2 regions of the Mycobacterium neumannii genome follow, and region 1 is predicted to be linked to the other one. Evidence: riboswitches for the same ligand, from Rfam matches in the RefSeq annotation. Region 1 holds a riboswitch; the other holds the start of a gene.
The links. Region 1 has a riboswitch for cobalamin ahead of metE (5-methyltetrahydropteroyltriglutamate--homocysteine S-methyltransferase). Riboswitches for the same ligand answer to the same signal wherever they lie in the genome.
Positions count from the first base shown of each region.

Region 2: it holds a riboswitch for cobalamin, as region 1 does, so the genes downstream of both, CEX88_RS14515 (ABC transporter substrate-binding protein) here and metE (5-methyltetrahydropteroyltriglutamate--homocysteine S-methyltransferase) in region 1, are expected to answer to the same signal.

Region 1 is NZ_NKCO01000018.1:1,937-9,725, forward strand. It holds gene CEX88_RS18885 (PepSY-associated TM helix domain-containing protein) at 34-1,449, shown strand; gene CEX88_RS18890 (copper chaperone PCu(A)C) at 1,442-1,963, shown strand; gene CEX88_RS18895 (Dyp-type peroxidase) at 1,956-3,167, shown strand; cobalamin riboswitch at 3,337-3,522, shown strand; gene metE (5-methyltetrahydropteroyltriglutamate--homocysteine S-methyltransferase) at 3,657-5,924, shown strand; gene CEX88_RS18905 (DUF5313 domain-containing protein) at 5,965-6,381, opposite strand; gene CEX88_RS18910 (MarR family winged helix-turn-helix transcriptional regulator) at 6,399-6,899, opposite strand; gene CEX88_RS26105 (hypothetical protein) at 6,991-7,146, shown strand; gene CEX88_RS18915 (SpoIIE family protein phosphatase) at 7,147-7,789, opposite strand, start outside.
Region 2 is NZ_NKCO01000011.1:25,407-33,195, reverse strand. It holds gene CEX88_RS14545 (metal ABC transporter solute-binding protein, Zn/Mn family) at 1-313, opposite strand, end outside; gene bluB (5,6-dimethylbenzimidazole synthase) at 405-1,076, shown strand; gene CEX88_RS14535 (LamB/YcsF family protein) at 1,073-1,831, shown strand; gene CEX88_RS14530 ((2Fe-2S)-binding protein) at 1,833-2,483, opposite strand; gene CEX88_RS14525 (ABC transporter ATP-binding protein) at 2,480-3,262, opposite strand; gene CEX88_RS14520 (FecCD family ABC transporter permease) at 3,259-4,329, opposite strand; gene CEX88_RS14515 (ABC transporter substrate-binding protein) at 4,326-5,303, opposite strand; cobalamin riboswitch at 5,392-5,515, opposite strand; gene CEX88_RS26070 (WhiB family transcriptional regulator) at 5,477-5,833, opposite strand; gene rpmG (50S ribosomal protein L33) at 5,833-5,997, opposite strand; gene rpmB (50S ribosomal protein L28) at 5,997-6,233, opposite strand; gene mrf (ribosome hibernation factor-recruiting GTPase MRF) at 6,297-7,478, shown strand; gene CEX88_RS14490 (MBL fold metallo-hydrolase) at 7,540-7,789, shown strand, end outside.

The DNA.
Region 1 (7,789 bases):
CTCGCCGGGCCGCCGGCTGAAGGTCCGCCATTCATGACAACGACCCCCACTCTCGGCACGCCCGCGCGTCAGCGTCAGCGCGGCGTGCGTCCTCTGTTACTGCGATTGCATTTCTATGCCGGCGTTTTCGTCGGTCCGTTCATTCTGATCGCCGCTGTCACCGGCTTGTTGTACGCGGTGATTCCCCAGATCGACGACGCGGTCTACCGCGAGAAGGTCACCGTCGACAGCGTCGGGGAGCACCGACTCCCGCTGGCCGAACAGCTGCGCGCCGTGCGTGCCGCATACCCCGAGGGGATGGTGGAGCAGATCGGCCCGCCCGTCGCGGCCGATGACATCACGCGGGTCGTACTCGCGGTCGACGACGTTCCGCCCGACTATGCGAGAACGGTATTCGTCGACCCGTACAGCGGTGAGATCCGTGGCGCGCTGACCACTTACGGCCAGTGGCTGCCGGTGCGCGCGTGGTTCGACGAGTTGCACCGCAACCTGCATCTCGGTGCCGTGGGCCGCAACTACAGCGAGCTTGCGGCGAGCTGGCTGTGGGTGATCGCGCTGGCGGGTCTGGCGCTGTGGTACCTGCATCGCCGCGACACCAAGAAGCTGCGTCGCATCGCGCTTCCCGACCGTGACAAGACGGACCGTCGCCGCACTCTGTCCTGGCATGGCGCGGTGGGAGTTTGGCTCATCGTTGCGCTGCTCGGGCTGTCGGTCACCGGCATCACCTGGTCGCGCTACGGCGGTGAGACGGTCAATCTGCTGCAGGAAAGGCTGAACACCACAGCGCCATCGGTGGACACCGCGCTCATGCAGTCGGCCGACACCGACGCGGGTCATGGGCAGCACCACGGGGGGGCCGTCGTCGGCGGCGGTGACGCCGCGCTACACGGTGCGGACACCGCGTTGAGTGCGGCCCGCGCCGCGGGACTGTCCGGCCCGATGTGGATGTACCCTCCGAGCGCCGACGGCCAGGGTTGGGAAGTCGCGGAGAACAAGCGCGACTGGCCCACTCGGTACGACGCGGTCTCGGTGGACCCCGATACCGGAGCGATCATCGACCGGGTCAATCAGGCCGAGTGGCCGCTTCTGGCCAAGCTCACCAACTGGGCGATCGACGCGCACATGGGTGTGTTGTTCGGGGTCGTGAACCAGATCGTGTTGGCGCTCACCGCAGTTGGGCTGATCACGATCGTCGTTCGCGGTTACCTCATGTGGTGGCAACGCAGGCCGACAAAGGGTTCGGCGTGGGCGGCCGGTCGTCCGCCGCTGCGAGGCGTCCTGCGTGGTCTGCACCCGGGGGCGATCGCGTTGGTCGTCGCTGTTGCACTAGCGGTGGGTTGGGCGTTGCCGTTGTTCGGTCTCAGCCTCGCCGCATTCGTGGTCGTCGACCTCATCGTCGCAACGGTCAAGAAGCGGGGCACCGAGCAGGAGGCGAACGTCGATGTCTAACAGGACCTATCACGCACTGGTACTTCTCATCACTGCGACCGCCGTGGCGGCTTGCACGTCACACGGCCAACACGACGAAGGGCCGATGTCTTCGGAGGTAACGCTCGCCGACCAGTGGGCCAGCGCGGCCGAGACCGGTATGGCCGCGGTGTTCGGCATACTCGCCAACGCCGGACACCACGACGCGCGGATCGTCTCGGGGCGCTCGGATGCGGCCGGGCGGGTCGAGGTGCACGAAGTGGCGGCCGATGGGGGCGCCAGGACGATGCGCCCCAAAGACGGGGGCCTGGTGATCCCGGCCAAAGGCTCACACGCCCTGGTGCCGGGCGGTGACCACCTGATGCTGATGGACCTCAAACAGCCGCTGCTGCCCGGCTCTGAGGTGACGCTGACCGTCGAGTTCGAGGACGGGTCGACGCTGCCGGTCACCGCCCAGGTGCGTGACTTCGCCGGTGCCAACGAGGATTACCAGCCGGTCACGGACGGGTCCGCACCACACCATGACCATGGGTGACGGCGTGGCCGAGGGTCGATTCCACCTCAATCGGCGTCGTCTTCTCGCGGGCAGCGCCGTCGCGGTGGCGGCGGGGGCGACGCTGAGCCACAGCGGCATTGCACAATTCGCTGTCCCTGCCGACGCCGTCGACCGGGCCGTCGAACCGTTTCACGGGCGGCATCAGGCCGGTGTCGCGACGTCCCCGCAGGCGCATGCGTTGTTCGTCGCACTCGACCTCGAACCGCATCCTCATCGCGGCCCGCGGGAGACGTTGGCAGCCGTGCTGAGACTGTGGACGTCGGACGCCGAACGATTGACTCAAGGCACTCCCGCGCTGGCCGACACCGAACCCGAACTGGCGCAACGGCCGGCCAGGCTCACCGTCACCGTCGGTGTCGGACCGGGACTGTTCGACCGGATCGGGCTCGGGAATCGGCGCCCGCGAGCGGTCGCCGATCCACCGGCCTTAGCCACCGACCGCCTCGAACCGAGGTGGTGCGGCGGTGATCTCCTGCTGCAGATCTGTGCCGACGACCCGATCACCGTCGCGCACACCAGCCGGGTGCTGCTGAAGAACGTGCGCGCCATGACCCGGCAGCGATGGCGGCAGACGGGATTCCGGCAAGCAGCGGGCTCGGGTGCGCACAGCATGCGAAATCTGATGGGTCAGATCGACGGCACCGCCAACATCGTCGACCAGGCAGGTTTCGATCGGCACGTGTGGGACGACGGTGACGACCAGCCGTGGTTCGCCGGGGGTACGACGCTGGTGTTACGCCGCATCCGCGCAGAGATGGATACTTGGGACGAGCTCGACCGAACCAGCAAGGAACTCAGCGTCGGTCGTCGCCTCGACAGCGGCGCGCCGTTGACCGGGAGCCGGGAGGACGACGTTCCGGACTTCGACGCGGACGAAGAGGGTATACCGGTGATACCGCCGAACGCGCACATCGCACTGGCCCGACCGCACAGCGACAACGAACGATTTCTTCGCAGACCCTACAACTACGACGACGCGCCGGCCGCCGGGCGTCTCACCGACAGTGGGCTCATTTTCGCTGCGTACCAACGTGACCCGGACGAACAGTTCACCCCGGTGCAGCGGCGGCTCGCTGCGGCCGATGCGCTGAACAAGTGGATCACCACCATCGGGTCGGCGACGTTCGCGATCCTGCCGGGAGTCGAGTCGGGCGGTTACCTGGGCCAGACGCTGTTGTCCTAGGCGTCGGATCAGGATTTCGACGCGAGCAACGCCGCACAGGACAGCGCCGATTGCCATGTGCTGGAGGCAGGCAGGTCCCTGACCGAGTGGCTGGCCCGGTGGTAGGGGTAGGCTGGTCGCGCAGCTGGTTTGCGGGCGAACCGATCTCGGAATCGAGGGAGGGCCGTCGGCATCGAGTGCCGCACGCCGATTCGGGTGCGGTGCGAGAGGGAACTCCGGTGAGAATCCGGGACTGTCCCGCAGCGGTATGCAGGAACGACCGCCGTCAACGGCACTGGCCCCACGGGCTGGGAAGCGACGGCCATTAGGTGCACGACCATGTGCGAGCCTGCGAGTCCGAAGACCTGCCAGATGTACCGGGCGCGCCGCGTCCGGTGGTTCATCGCCCCGTGGAATGGGCTGTGGCCGAAGCGGGTTGCGTATGACGTGTCCGCGCTCGGCACGACACCTCCGGCGATGAACATCCGCCGTACCGATGAGGACGTCGTCATGACCGCAACACCGTTCTACGCCACCATCCTCGGTTCCCCGCGCATCGGCCCGAACCGTGAACTCAAACGAGCCGTCGAGAAGTACTGGGCGGGGACCGTCGGACGCGACGAACTCGAGTCCGTGGCCGCCGAACTGCGCCGCGACACCTGGGAGGCGCTCGTGGCCGAGGGGCTGGATTCCGTTCCGGTGAACACGTTCTCCTACTACGATCAGATGCTCGACACCGCAGCCATGGTGGGCGCGTTGCCCCCGCGGGTCGCGGACGTGTCCGATGAAATGGACCGCTATTTCGCCGCCGCGCGCGGCAACGACGAGATCGCCCCGCTGGAGATGACGAAGTGGTTCGACACCAACTACCACTACATCGTGCCCGAACTCGGTCCGGATACGCATTTCGCGCTGAACCCGACCAAGATCCTCGGTGAACTCGAAGATGCTCGCGCCCAAAGTATTCCGGCTCGTCCCGTGGTCATCGGACCGATCACGTTCCTCGCCCTGAGCAAGGCGGTGGACGGAGCCGACGCGCCGATCGACCGGCTCGCCGAATTGACCGTGGTGTACGGGGAGCTGCTGGCACTTCTCGCCGGGCAGGGCGTCGAGTGGGTGCAGATCGACGAACCCGTTCTGGTCACCGACTTCGTCGACACCGCAGCCGAACTCGCCGAGCGCACCTACGCGCAGCTCGGGCGGCTGACCGAGCGGCCGGCGATCTTGGTGGCCACCTACTTCGGAAAGCTCACCGATGCCTTGCCCGCGCTCGCGCGAACGCCGGTCGAAGCGATCGGTGTCGACCTCGTCGCGGGCGGCGTGCCCGCGGTCGCCGCTGTGCCCGAACTGACCGACAAACTCCTCGTGGCCGGTGTCGTCGACGGCCGCAACATTTGGCGTACCGACCTGGAATCGGCTCTCGGCACCCTGACAACACTGCGGGGGTCGGCGCAGCACGTCGCGGTTTCGACGTCGTGCTCGACGCTGCACGTTCCGTACACGCTCGATGCGGAGCCCTCTATCGACGGCGCCTTGCGGAGCTGGTTGGCGTTCGGCTTCGAGAAGGTGACCGAGGTCGTGGCGCTCGCCCGCGGCTTGATGGACGGACGCGAGGCGATCGACGGTGAGATCGCGGCGTCCAACGCGGCCATCGCGTCGCGGCGCGCCGATCCCCGGTTGAACAACGACGATGTGCGAGCGCGGATCTCGGCCATCACCGCGTCCGGCGCCGAACGCGGTCCCGCCGGCCGGCGCCGCGCGGCGCAGCAGGCGCGGCTGAACCTGCCCGTCCTGCCGACGACGACCATCGGGTCGTACCCGCAGACATCGGCGATCCGGGTGGCCCGAGCGGACCTGCGCGCGGGCAGGATCGACGCCGCCGAGTACAGGCGCCGGATGCAGGCCGAAATCGCCGGCGTCATCGGGCTGCAGGAGGAGATCGGTCTGGACGTGCTGGTGCACGGCGAGCCCGAGCGCAACGACATGGTGCAGTACTTCGCCGAGCAGCTCGACGGATTCTTCGCCACACAGAACGGCTGGGTGCAGTCCTACGGCAGCCGGTGCGTTCGCCCGCCGATCCTGTACGGCGACGTCAGCCGACCCGACCCGATGACGGTCGAATGGATCACATATGCGCAGTCACTGACCGACAAGCCGGTCAAGGGCATGCTGACCGGACCCGTGACGATCCTGGCGTGGTCGTTCGTGCGCGACGACCAGCCGTTGGCGCAGACGGCGGCCCAAGTGGCGCTGGCGATTCGCGAGGAGACCATCGATCTGCAGTCGGCGGGTATCGCGATCATCCAGGTCGACGAGCCCGCGCTTCGCGAGCTGCTGCCCCTGCGCTCCAAGGACAAGGATGCCTATCTGCGCTGGGCGGTCGACGCATTCCGGTTGTCGACATCGGGTGTCGATGACTCGACACAGATCCACACGCACCTGTGCTACTCGGAGTTCGGCGAGGTGATCGGCGCAATCGCCGATCTCGATGCCGATGTGACGTCCATCGAGGCGGCGCGTTCGCACATGGAGGTGCTCGGCGACCTCAACGCGGCCGGGTTCGCCAACAGCGTCGGCCCCGGCGTGTACGACATCCACTCGCCGCGGGTACCCGCGGTCGGCGAGATGGCTTCCGCGCTGCGAGAAGCGTTGAACTCCGTTCCCGCCGAGCGTCTTTGGGTGAACCCGGACTGCGGTCTGAAGACGCGCAGGACCGACGAGGTGACCGCCTCGTTGCGCAACCTGGTCGCCGCGGCGAACGAGGTTCGTCCTCACTGATCACCGGGCGACTGCACGCGCAGCCGACGACTCCGTGTGGTTAGAAGGGGCTGCTGTTCTGCTGCCAGCGCGCCTCTTCGGGGCGCGGGCCGAAGCGGCGAATGTAGTCCTCGTGCATCCGCGCGTCCTTCTTGCGCTTGATCTCGTCGACCAGGTTCTGGTCCAGGCCGTGTTGAGTCAGACGGTGCCGACGCCAGATCTTGTTCAGCGCGAGTGCCATGAGGATCGCCCAGATGTAGATCGGCGCAGTCATTTCCAGGTGTACGTACAGCGACGCCGGGAGCAGCCAGAACGGGGCGAGCACGAACAGAGGCGGAATCGCCATCCGAATCATGTGGCGGCGCAGCGCGCCAGGACCGGCCAGGTCGCGCGCCACCCACTCGCGCATCGAGTCCGGAAGCCGGCGTCCATACGAATAGGTGATGTATTGAACGATGTTGGGGCGGGCGGCAGCCACGAATCCTCCTTGAGTAGTCAGTTGTCGAGTGCGCCCGCGGCGAGGGCGGCGGTGTTCACACGGTTCAACACGTTGCGAAGCGTTTCGAGTTCGTCCAGGTCCACACCCAGGCGCTCGACGACGGCAGGCGGTATCTCCAGCGCGCGGCGCCGTAACCGCACACCTTCCTCGGTGAGCCGCACGTCCGTGGCCCGCTCGTCGACGGCGCTGCGTGCCCTGGTGATGAAGCCGAGCGACTCGAGGCGTTTCAGCATCGGGGACAGTGTCGCCGAGTCGAGTTGCAAAGCGCTCGCGATGTCCTTGACCGACAGCGGTTTTGTGGGCGGCTCTGCGGCCTCTGAGGTCTTGTAGTGGTCCCACAGCGCCAGCATGACGAGGTACTGAGGGTGGGTGAGGCCGAGCGGCTCGAGCAGGGGGCGGTATATCGCCAGCACGGCCCGGTTCGTGACCGCCAGCGCGAAGCAGACTTGCTGCTCGAGTGCGAGCGGGTCGACCCGGGCCGGAGTTGACGTGGACACAACTCCATCGTGGCCAAATAGTTAGGGTCCTAGCAATGTACTTCTGGTCACACGGGGTTTTGTCCGGGGGCGGGCGGTCGATCCTTGTCGGATGTCAACGCCGAATGACCCGCCCGCTACTCCGATGGACGCCACCAAGGCGACCGAGGAACAACGTGCACTGCAGGATGACCTGGACCACCGCGACGACGATCCGGAGGCCCCCGGTGGGCATCAGGACCGCCACGACGTCGCCGACGAGACCTGACTAGGCGTTCGCCGGCACCCCCAGCGCGAGTACCGCGGCGTCGTCCTTGACTCCGGGCCCGAAGCTGGTGAGCAGTTCCTTCAACGCGTTGACGATGGTGTCGGCGGTGGCGGGTGCGCGGGCGTCGACGAAGGCGAGCAGGGCACCCTCGTCGTCGTAGCGCTGATGGCCGATTCCGGTGCTCGCCTCGGTCAGACCGTCGGTGTAGAGCACCAAGGTGTCCCCGGGCACCAAGTGAAATCTGTGAGCGACGAACCGCGCGTCATCGGTGATCCCGGCGGCATGGCCACCGACGGTGTCGGCGTAATAGGCCGATCCGTCGGCGCTGAGAAGCAGCGGCGGGGGATGACCGCCGCTGGCTAGGGATACGTCGAAACCGTCGCCGCGCATGGTGAGGCTGCCGTCGATCACCGTGCACAGTCGATTGCCGCCGATCTCGACGTCCTGCATCAGCACCGAATTGAGTACGTGAAGCGCCTTCACCGGATCGTGGTCGGCGACCGCGGCCGAGCGAAGCACGTACCGTGCCAGACCGGCGACCACCGCGGCGTCGACGCCCTTTCCGGCTACATCGCCGAGGAAGAAACCCCACGTGGAGCGTGACAGCGGGAACAGATCATAGAAGTCGCCGCCGACGTCGTCG
Region 2 (7,789 bases), on a different contig from region 1:
CGTAGTGACCTCCGTTGAGGACCACGAGCTGCGCCCCGTCGAACTTCGCCGCATCCGACGGTGCGGGCTCGAAGTCATGGGGGTCGGCCGCCGAGCCGGCCAGCACCGTGGAGACCTCCGCGCAGGCACCGCCCAACTGGGAGACGATGTCACCCCACTGATCCACGCTGACGACGACGTCGACCGGCCGGACCGGACACGGAACGGTACTCGCCTCCTGGGCTCGCTCGTCACTGCCGGCGCACGCCGCCAAGGCGAACGGCGCGGCCAGCACCGCACCGGCGAGGATCGTGCGGGCAATGCGGGGGGTCATCACACCGATAACGATAACCGTTTCCATTAGTGGGCGCTGCCCGGACCGCGCAGCGGGCGTCACGCTGGCCCCGGATGTCTAAGCTGGCCGCGTGAACCAGCACGCGTTCGACGTCGAAGAACGCCGCGCGGTTTATCGGGTGATCGCCGAACGCCGCGACATGCGCCGGTTCCTGCCCTGCACGCAGATACCCGAAGACGTACTGGTGCGGCTGCTGCAGGCCGCACACGCCGCACCGAGCGTCGGCCTGATGCAGCCATGGCGATTCGTCCGGATCACCGACGACCGGTTGCGGGCACGCATCCATGACCTCGTCGACGAGGAGCGTGTGCGGACCGCCGAGGCGTTGGGGCCACGTGGCGAGGAGTTCCTGGCTCTCAAGGTCGAAGGGATCCTGGAGTGCGCCGAGCTCCTCGTCGTCGCGCTGGGCGACGGCAGACACGAGCATGTGTTCGGGCGTCGCACCCTTCCACACATGGATTTGGCCTCGGTCTCCTGCGCGATACAGAACCTGTGGCTCGCCGCGCGCGCAGAGGGGCTCGGCATGGGTTGGGTGTCGATCTTCGAACCGGACAGGCTCGCCGAGTTGCTCTGCATGCCCAACGGCGCTGAGCCCGTGGCGATCCTGTGCCTCGGCCCGGTCCCCGAGTTTCCGGATCGTCCCCAGCTCGAGATCGACGAATGGACGACTGGACGCCCGTTGACCGAATTCGTCGCCGAAAACCGTTGGCCGTCATCGACATCCGCGGAGTTTCCGACATGAGAACCATCGACATGAATGCCGACCTCGGTGAGGGCTTCGGGGTCTGGCGCCTCGGCGACGACGATGCCATGCTCGACATCGTCACCAGCGCCAACGTCGCCTGCGGCTTCCACGCCGGCGACCCGGCCCTGCTCTTGCGGGCATGCCGAGCGGCGGCCGAGCGCGACGTGCGGATCGGCGCGCAGGTCAGCTATCGCGATCTGCCCGGCTTCGGCCGCCGGTTCATCGACGCGACACCCGAGGATCTCAAGGCCGACGTGATCTACCAGATCGGTGCGCTACAGGCGATCGCGCACGCTGCCGGATCCACCGTCACCTACGTCAAGCCTCATGGGGCGCTGTACTTCGCGATCGTGACCAACAACGATCAGGCCCGAGCGGTCGCGGAGGCTGTGCACGACGTCGATCCCGCCCTTCCGGTGCTCGGGCTCACCGGCTCGGCGTTCTTCCGCGAGGCCGAACAGCTCGGATTGCGCACGGTGCCCGAGGCGTTCGCCGACAGGGCCTATCGTCCCGACGGCCGGTTGGTGGACCGACGCCAGCGCGGTGCCGTCCTGCACGACACCGACGTCATCGCCGACCGGATCGCGTCGATGGTGTCGGACGGGCGCGTCGACGCGGTCGACGGCTCGACGATTCCGATCACCGTCGATTCGATCTGCGTGCACGGTGACTCACCGGGCGCCGTGCAGATCGCCACGGCAGTACGCGACAGGCTGCTGGCCGAGGGCGTGGAGATCGCCCCCTTCACCTGATTCAGCGCAACGCACAGTCTCCGCACTTCGATCCGTCGCTCACGCGGTAGTACAGACAGCAGCTTCGGCGACGAAACGCCAAGTTGTATTTGACCGTTCCGGTTCCGGTGAGTCTGCCGGTCTCCAGCAGAGACCGCGCCAGGGCGGTCGCGGAATCGCGCAGCTGCGGCCGCACCGAGTAGAGCGCTCTGGTCGCGGCCACTAACGCCGAGGCGATGTTGCCGTAGAGCAGGCCGGGTGCGACCTTGACACGCAGCCCGTCGGCCAACCGCTCCAGGTGCTCCTCGACGACGATGCGGTACAGCGTGACCGACGGATCCCGGACGAGCTGATTACCCTCGGGGACAGTAACTCTCAACGCTGGGCTGTCCTCCGCACGCTGCAGGCTCGTAAGGTCGGGGACCACACCGTATGCGACGGCGCACGCGAGCACCGGTGACCACAGCCTCGACGCGTGGCTCAACTGCACCGCCGACGCACTGATGCGAAGGTCGCTCGTGCGGTAGCGTTTAGCCGTCGCCTCGATCAGGTCCTGGTATCCGTCGGTGTAGCATGCGTTCACCGGCCGCCAACCCGCTTCGGCGCTCCCATGGGCGATGGCGAAGAACCCTCCGTAGCGGGCGATCTCGGTGAGTTGAGCGTCGATCCTCACCGGGTCCACTCCTTGGGTGTCACGTCGACCCGGATTCGATCGGTGCCCGCATCGAGGCCGACCCTGGCCGCGACGCCGTAGACCTCGGCGAGCATGTCCTCGGTCAGGACCTGTGGGGGAGTGCCGATCGACACCACGCGGCCGGTATCGAGGACGCAGACCCGGTCGCAGTATGCCGCAGCGAGATTGAGGTCGTGCAATGCCGCGATGACGGTGGCGCCGGTGTTCCGCAGCAGGTGCAGGGCATCGTGCTGGTGGCGCAGATCGAGGTGGTTGGTCGGCTCGTCCAACACGATCGTGTCGGTTCTCTGTGTGAGCGCACGAGCGATCATCACGCGCTGCTTCTGACCACCCGAGAGCCGGTCGAACGGTTCGTTCGCCAGACCGGATACCTCCACCGATTCGAGCGCCTCGGCGATGATGCGGCGGTCGTCGGTGTTGTCACCGTCGAACGCGCGCTTGTACGGGGTCCGGCCCATCGCGACCACGTCGAACACCGTGAGCGCGAAATCGCCCGGCGCGTCCTGCAACACCGCCGCGATGCGGCGCGCCGCGCGCTTGGCCGACATCTGCCAGACGTCTTCGCCGCCGACCAGCACGCGCCCCGATGTCGGCCGCTGAGCGCGGTAGAGCGTGCGCAACAGCGTGGTCTTACCGGCGCCGTTGGGTCCGACGACCGCCACCATCTCACCGCGCTCCACCCGCATGGAGACGTTGCGGATCAACGTCTTTCGCCCCTTCGTCACCGTCACATCGTCGATGAGGACTCCGCCGGTCACGCCGAAACCTTGCGCCGCATGAGCCACAGGAAGTACGGGCCGCCGACGAGGGCGGTCAGGACGCCGACCGGCAGTTCCTCCGGTGCGGCGACGGTTCGCGCGGCGATGTCGCACACGATCAGGAACGAGGCCCCGAGCAGCGCGGCCGCGGGCAAGGCGCGACGGTGGTCGGCGCCGACGAGCATCCGCACGATGTGCGGCATGATCAGGCCGACGAATCCGATCGCACCGCTGACCGCGACCATGGCGCCCACCATCAACGCGACCACGACGAACATCGCCCCGCGAAAGCGATGAACGTCCAAACCCAGTGCCGCAGCGGCCTCTTCACCGGTGTACAGCAGATTCAGCGGCCGGGTGACGGCGAGCAGCACCGCGATACCGATGGCAACGGCCACAGCCGGGATCCACACCGTCGACCAGGTGGCCCCACCGAGGCCGCCGAGCATCCAGCGCACCGCGGACTGGGCCTTGTGCGGGTCGTCAGAAGTGACGATCAGCAGACTGGCGACGGCCGACAGCACCTCCGCGACCGCGACACCGGCGAGTATCAGACGCAGCGTGGTCATCCGTCCGCCCGTACGAGCGAGAAAGTAGACGGCGACCAACGCGACCAACGCTCCGAGAAACGCCGCCAGCGGCAGCACGAACACGCCGAGCCCTGCGCCGGCCACCAGCACCGCAACCGCACCCACCGACGCACCCGACGACACACCCAAAAGCATCGGGTCGGCCAACGGGTTGCGCACGACAGCCTGCAGCACCATCCCGCAGCATGCCAGGCCGGCTCCGATGACCGCCGCCAACGCAACCCGGGGTAGCCGTGCGTCGAGCACGATCGAGGCACGCACCGGCGGCCATGTCGGGTCGACCAACATCGGATTGAGCTGGTGGAGCAGGATCTGCCACACCTGCCCGGGCGGAAGGGCCACCGACCCGATGGTGACCCCTGCGGTCGCGCACAACAGAAGGAGCCCCGCGAGCATGGTCAGCACGAGGCCGTACGGAACGCGTTGCGAGCCCAGGGTCACCGACCGCACCGGCTTGTCCAGGATGACGGCCGTCATCGCGCCTGCTCCGGATGTAGCTGTTCGGCAAGGGATTTGACCGCGCGCCCGACACGCACGCCTGCGGTGATCTCGGACAGCGGCAACACCGCGAAGCGTTGGTCGCGGACGGCAGGTACCCGCTGCAGCAGCGGGTTGTCCTGCAGAAACCGTTTCTTCTGCTCGACCGATTGATCGCCGTAGTCATAGATCAGGATGACCTCGGGCGCCCGTTCGGCGAACTGTTCGAACGAGACGTCGGCCCACACCTTCGGTACGTCAGCGAACAGGTTGCGCCCGCCCGCGGATTCGATGATCTGGTTGCCGATGCCCTGCCCGCCGGAGGTGAACACGGTGGCCTCACCGCTGTCGTAGACGGCCACATCGACCGGTGCCAGGTCGCGCGCGCGCTGGCGGGTATCCTGCAGGCTCCGCTGCTGGCGTTCGACCACCCACTCGGCTCGGTAGCTGACACCGAATATCCGCCCCATGGTGCGTATTTCGTCGTCCACCGCAGATAACGTCATCGGCTCAGAAGAGCAGTTCTCAGGGTTGAGGTGGGTGTCGATGCCGACATCGCGCAACCGCTCGCGCCCACGCCCCTCCTTCTCGTCGAATGCGCTTTCCCAACCGCCGTAGACGAAGTCGGGTTCGGCGGCGAGCAGTGTCTCGTACGACGGGTATTCCTCGGCGATCACCGGTATGCCCTCGTAGGCGTCGCGGTATTCGGGCAGCACCTGATCGTCGAGGAATGCGGTGCCCACCATGGACTTCTGAAGTCCCAGCGCCAACATCGTCTCGACCGAGTGCTGGTTCAAGGCCACGGCCCGGCGCGGTGGGCGGTCGTAGGTTGTGGTGATGCCGCAGTTGGTGACGCTCACCGGGAATCCCGCCACGGCTTCGGCAGCGGTGGTGCCGGCCGGCGGGCTCGCAGTGCCGCACGCGGTAAGCAGCAGCGCCGAGATCACCGCCGCCGCAAGATGTCGACGCGCCATATGCCGTGCCTTCCGTCGTGCGCGGATGCCACGGGAAGCGCTCTCGGTACGCCGAGGTCAGCCTCACCGGGGAAATCCGCCCCAGCCTTATGAGGAGGCGACCGCGGTGAGTATCTGGCTCCCGGGTCGATCGCAAAGACCTCGCCGGTCACAGTGGCGGGACCGCGCCGGATTCACACCGGCTTCCTCGAGTCGCGATCGCCTGTCGGGCATGATCCTGCCACACGGGCGTCGGTGGGCGCTCGTCCCGACGGCTCGGCCGGCTCGGTGAGCCGCTGTCGTTCTGTTGGCGTCGTTGCGCCCCAGATGCCCCATGGCTCCACGGCTCTGAGTGCGTACCGCAGGCAGTCGGGCTGCACGGGACACGGCCGACAAACTCTTTTCGCCTGTTCTTCGCGTGCTACTCGACTTTGCCCGCGCTCACCTTCGGCCGCGAAGAAGATCTCTGTCGGCAGCCCACGGCACCGTGCGTGCAACAGCCACTGCCGATCGTCTGCGGGGCTGTGCGCCGGACGAGGACAGGCCACCATCAGCGTTCCTCTCGGAAGTCGACGTGGCGGCGGACGGTGGGGTCATACTTGCGCAGCACCAATCGATCCGGGTCGTTGCGCCGGTTCTTGCGTGTGACATATGTGTGGCCCGTACCGGCCGTCGAACGCAGTTTCACGGTGGGCCTGATATCGGTGCGCGCCATCAGATTTTCTTCCCCTCCTTCCGTAACCGCGCCACGACGGCCTCGACGCCGTCTCGGTCGATGACCTTGATGCCCTTCGCGCTCACCCGCAGTTTGATCCGGCGCGATTCGGACGGCAGGTAATACGTCTTCGTCTGGATGTTGGGGTTCCAGCGACGACGCGTGCGTCGGTGCGAATGCGATACCGAGTTGCCGAAACTTGGTGCTCGGCCGGTGACCTGACAGTGCGCGGACATATTCCTCCTTCGGCGGTAACCTAGCGTTAATGAAAATCATTTTCAACTGAGGAAGGGGTCGCTGTGCGCACTCCACTGGTGCTGATCTGCGGGCAAGGCAACACAGAAGGCGTCGCCACCGTGCTGGCCCGGGCGACCGGCACGGTGGTCGTCAGACATGGATACGACGGTCAAGTCGTGGTGCGTACCGTCACGACGTCGTCGGGCACCACGGCTTGGAACATCGAGTTGGTCCGCGGATGCGTGACCTGCACCGTGCGCGAGGACCTACTGGCGCTGTTGCGCCGACTACACCGCCGCTGCGATGTCAATCGCATTGCGGTGCAACTCATGCCATGGCTTGAGCCCGAACCGGTGTGCTGGGCAATCAACAACGTGCGGGTGCACGTGGGTCCTGGCTACATCGACGCACCAGCGGCTCGTGACGTGCGCATCGAGGCGGTGGTGACCTGCGTCGACTCTGCCGTTTGGCTGGCTCAGGCGACCGGCGACCACGACCTCCACGACGGACGGACCGTGGCGCAGGTGGCTGTCGGGCAGGCCGAATTCGCCGACGCGCTCGTACTGGACCAAGCTCATGCGCAGACGCTGAAAGTACTGCGACGGTTGGCACCTCGTGCGCGCCTGACGGTCGGTTCCGAACGCATCGAGATGGCGCTGGCCAACCTCGAGCCTGACAGCAGGCGCGGACGCAGCGACCACCCGCACGACCCGCTGCTCGCCGGACAGCCGTCACTGGATGCCGACGGCGAGATCGGGTTGTTGCTGTTCTCCGCCCGTCGGCCATTCCATCCCCAGCGACTGCACGACGCGCTGGAGGTGCTTCTCGACGGCGTGGTGCGCACGAGGGGACGGCTGTGGTTGGCCAACCGGTTCGACGATGTCATGTGGCTCGAATCAGCCGGCGGAGGTATGCGGTTCGAGTATGCGGGTCGATGGCTGGCCGCCATGACCGAAACCGAACGGACCTACGCAGACCCGCAACGTGTTGCGCTCGCTGCCGCCGACTGGGACGGCCGTCTCGGCGACCGTCACGTTTCGATCACCGTGTTGGTGCGCGGAGCGGAACCAGAGGACATCGTCGACGCGTTGCGCGCGGCACTGATCACCGACGAGGAATGGGCGCGCCCACACGAATGGCCCGCATATGCAGACCCTTTCGGCGACTGGCACGAGGATCCGTGTGACGACAGGGCCGAACATGCCGGCGAAATCAGCAGCCGCCACGAAGGGGAGGATCGGTGAAGGACGCGGTCGACAGTCACGATCGAGCGCACCATCGCGTGGGCCACTTAGAGTTGGCGCTATGCGTCTCAAACTCGGCAGGCCCAACCTGGCGGATTACGAGCGCTATTTCGACGTCCCGCCGGCGGGTGCGGATACGCCGCTGAGGGTCACCTGGGCGGGCGTCACAACGCTGCTGATCGACGATGGCGAATCGGCGCTGCTGACCGACGGCTTCTTCTCACGCCCGAGCCTGGCCGAAGTCGGGCTGCGGCGGCTGTCACCGGCGGAGCCGCGCATCGACGGCTGCCTCACCCGCCTGCGGATCGACC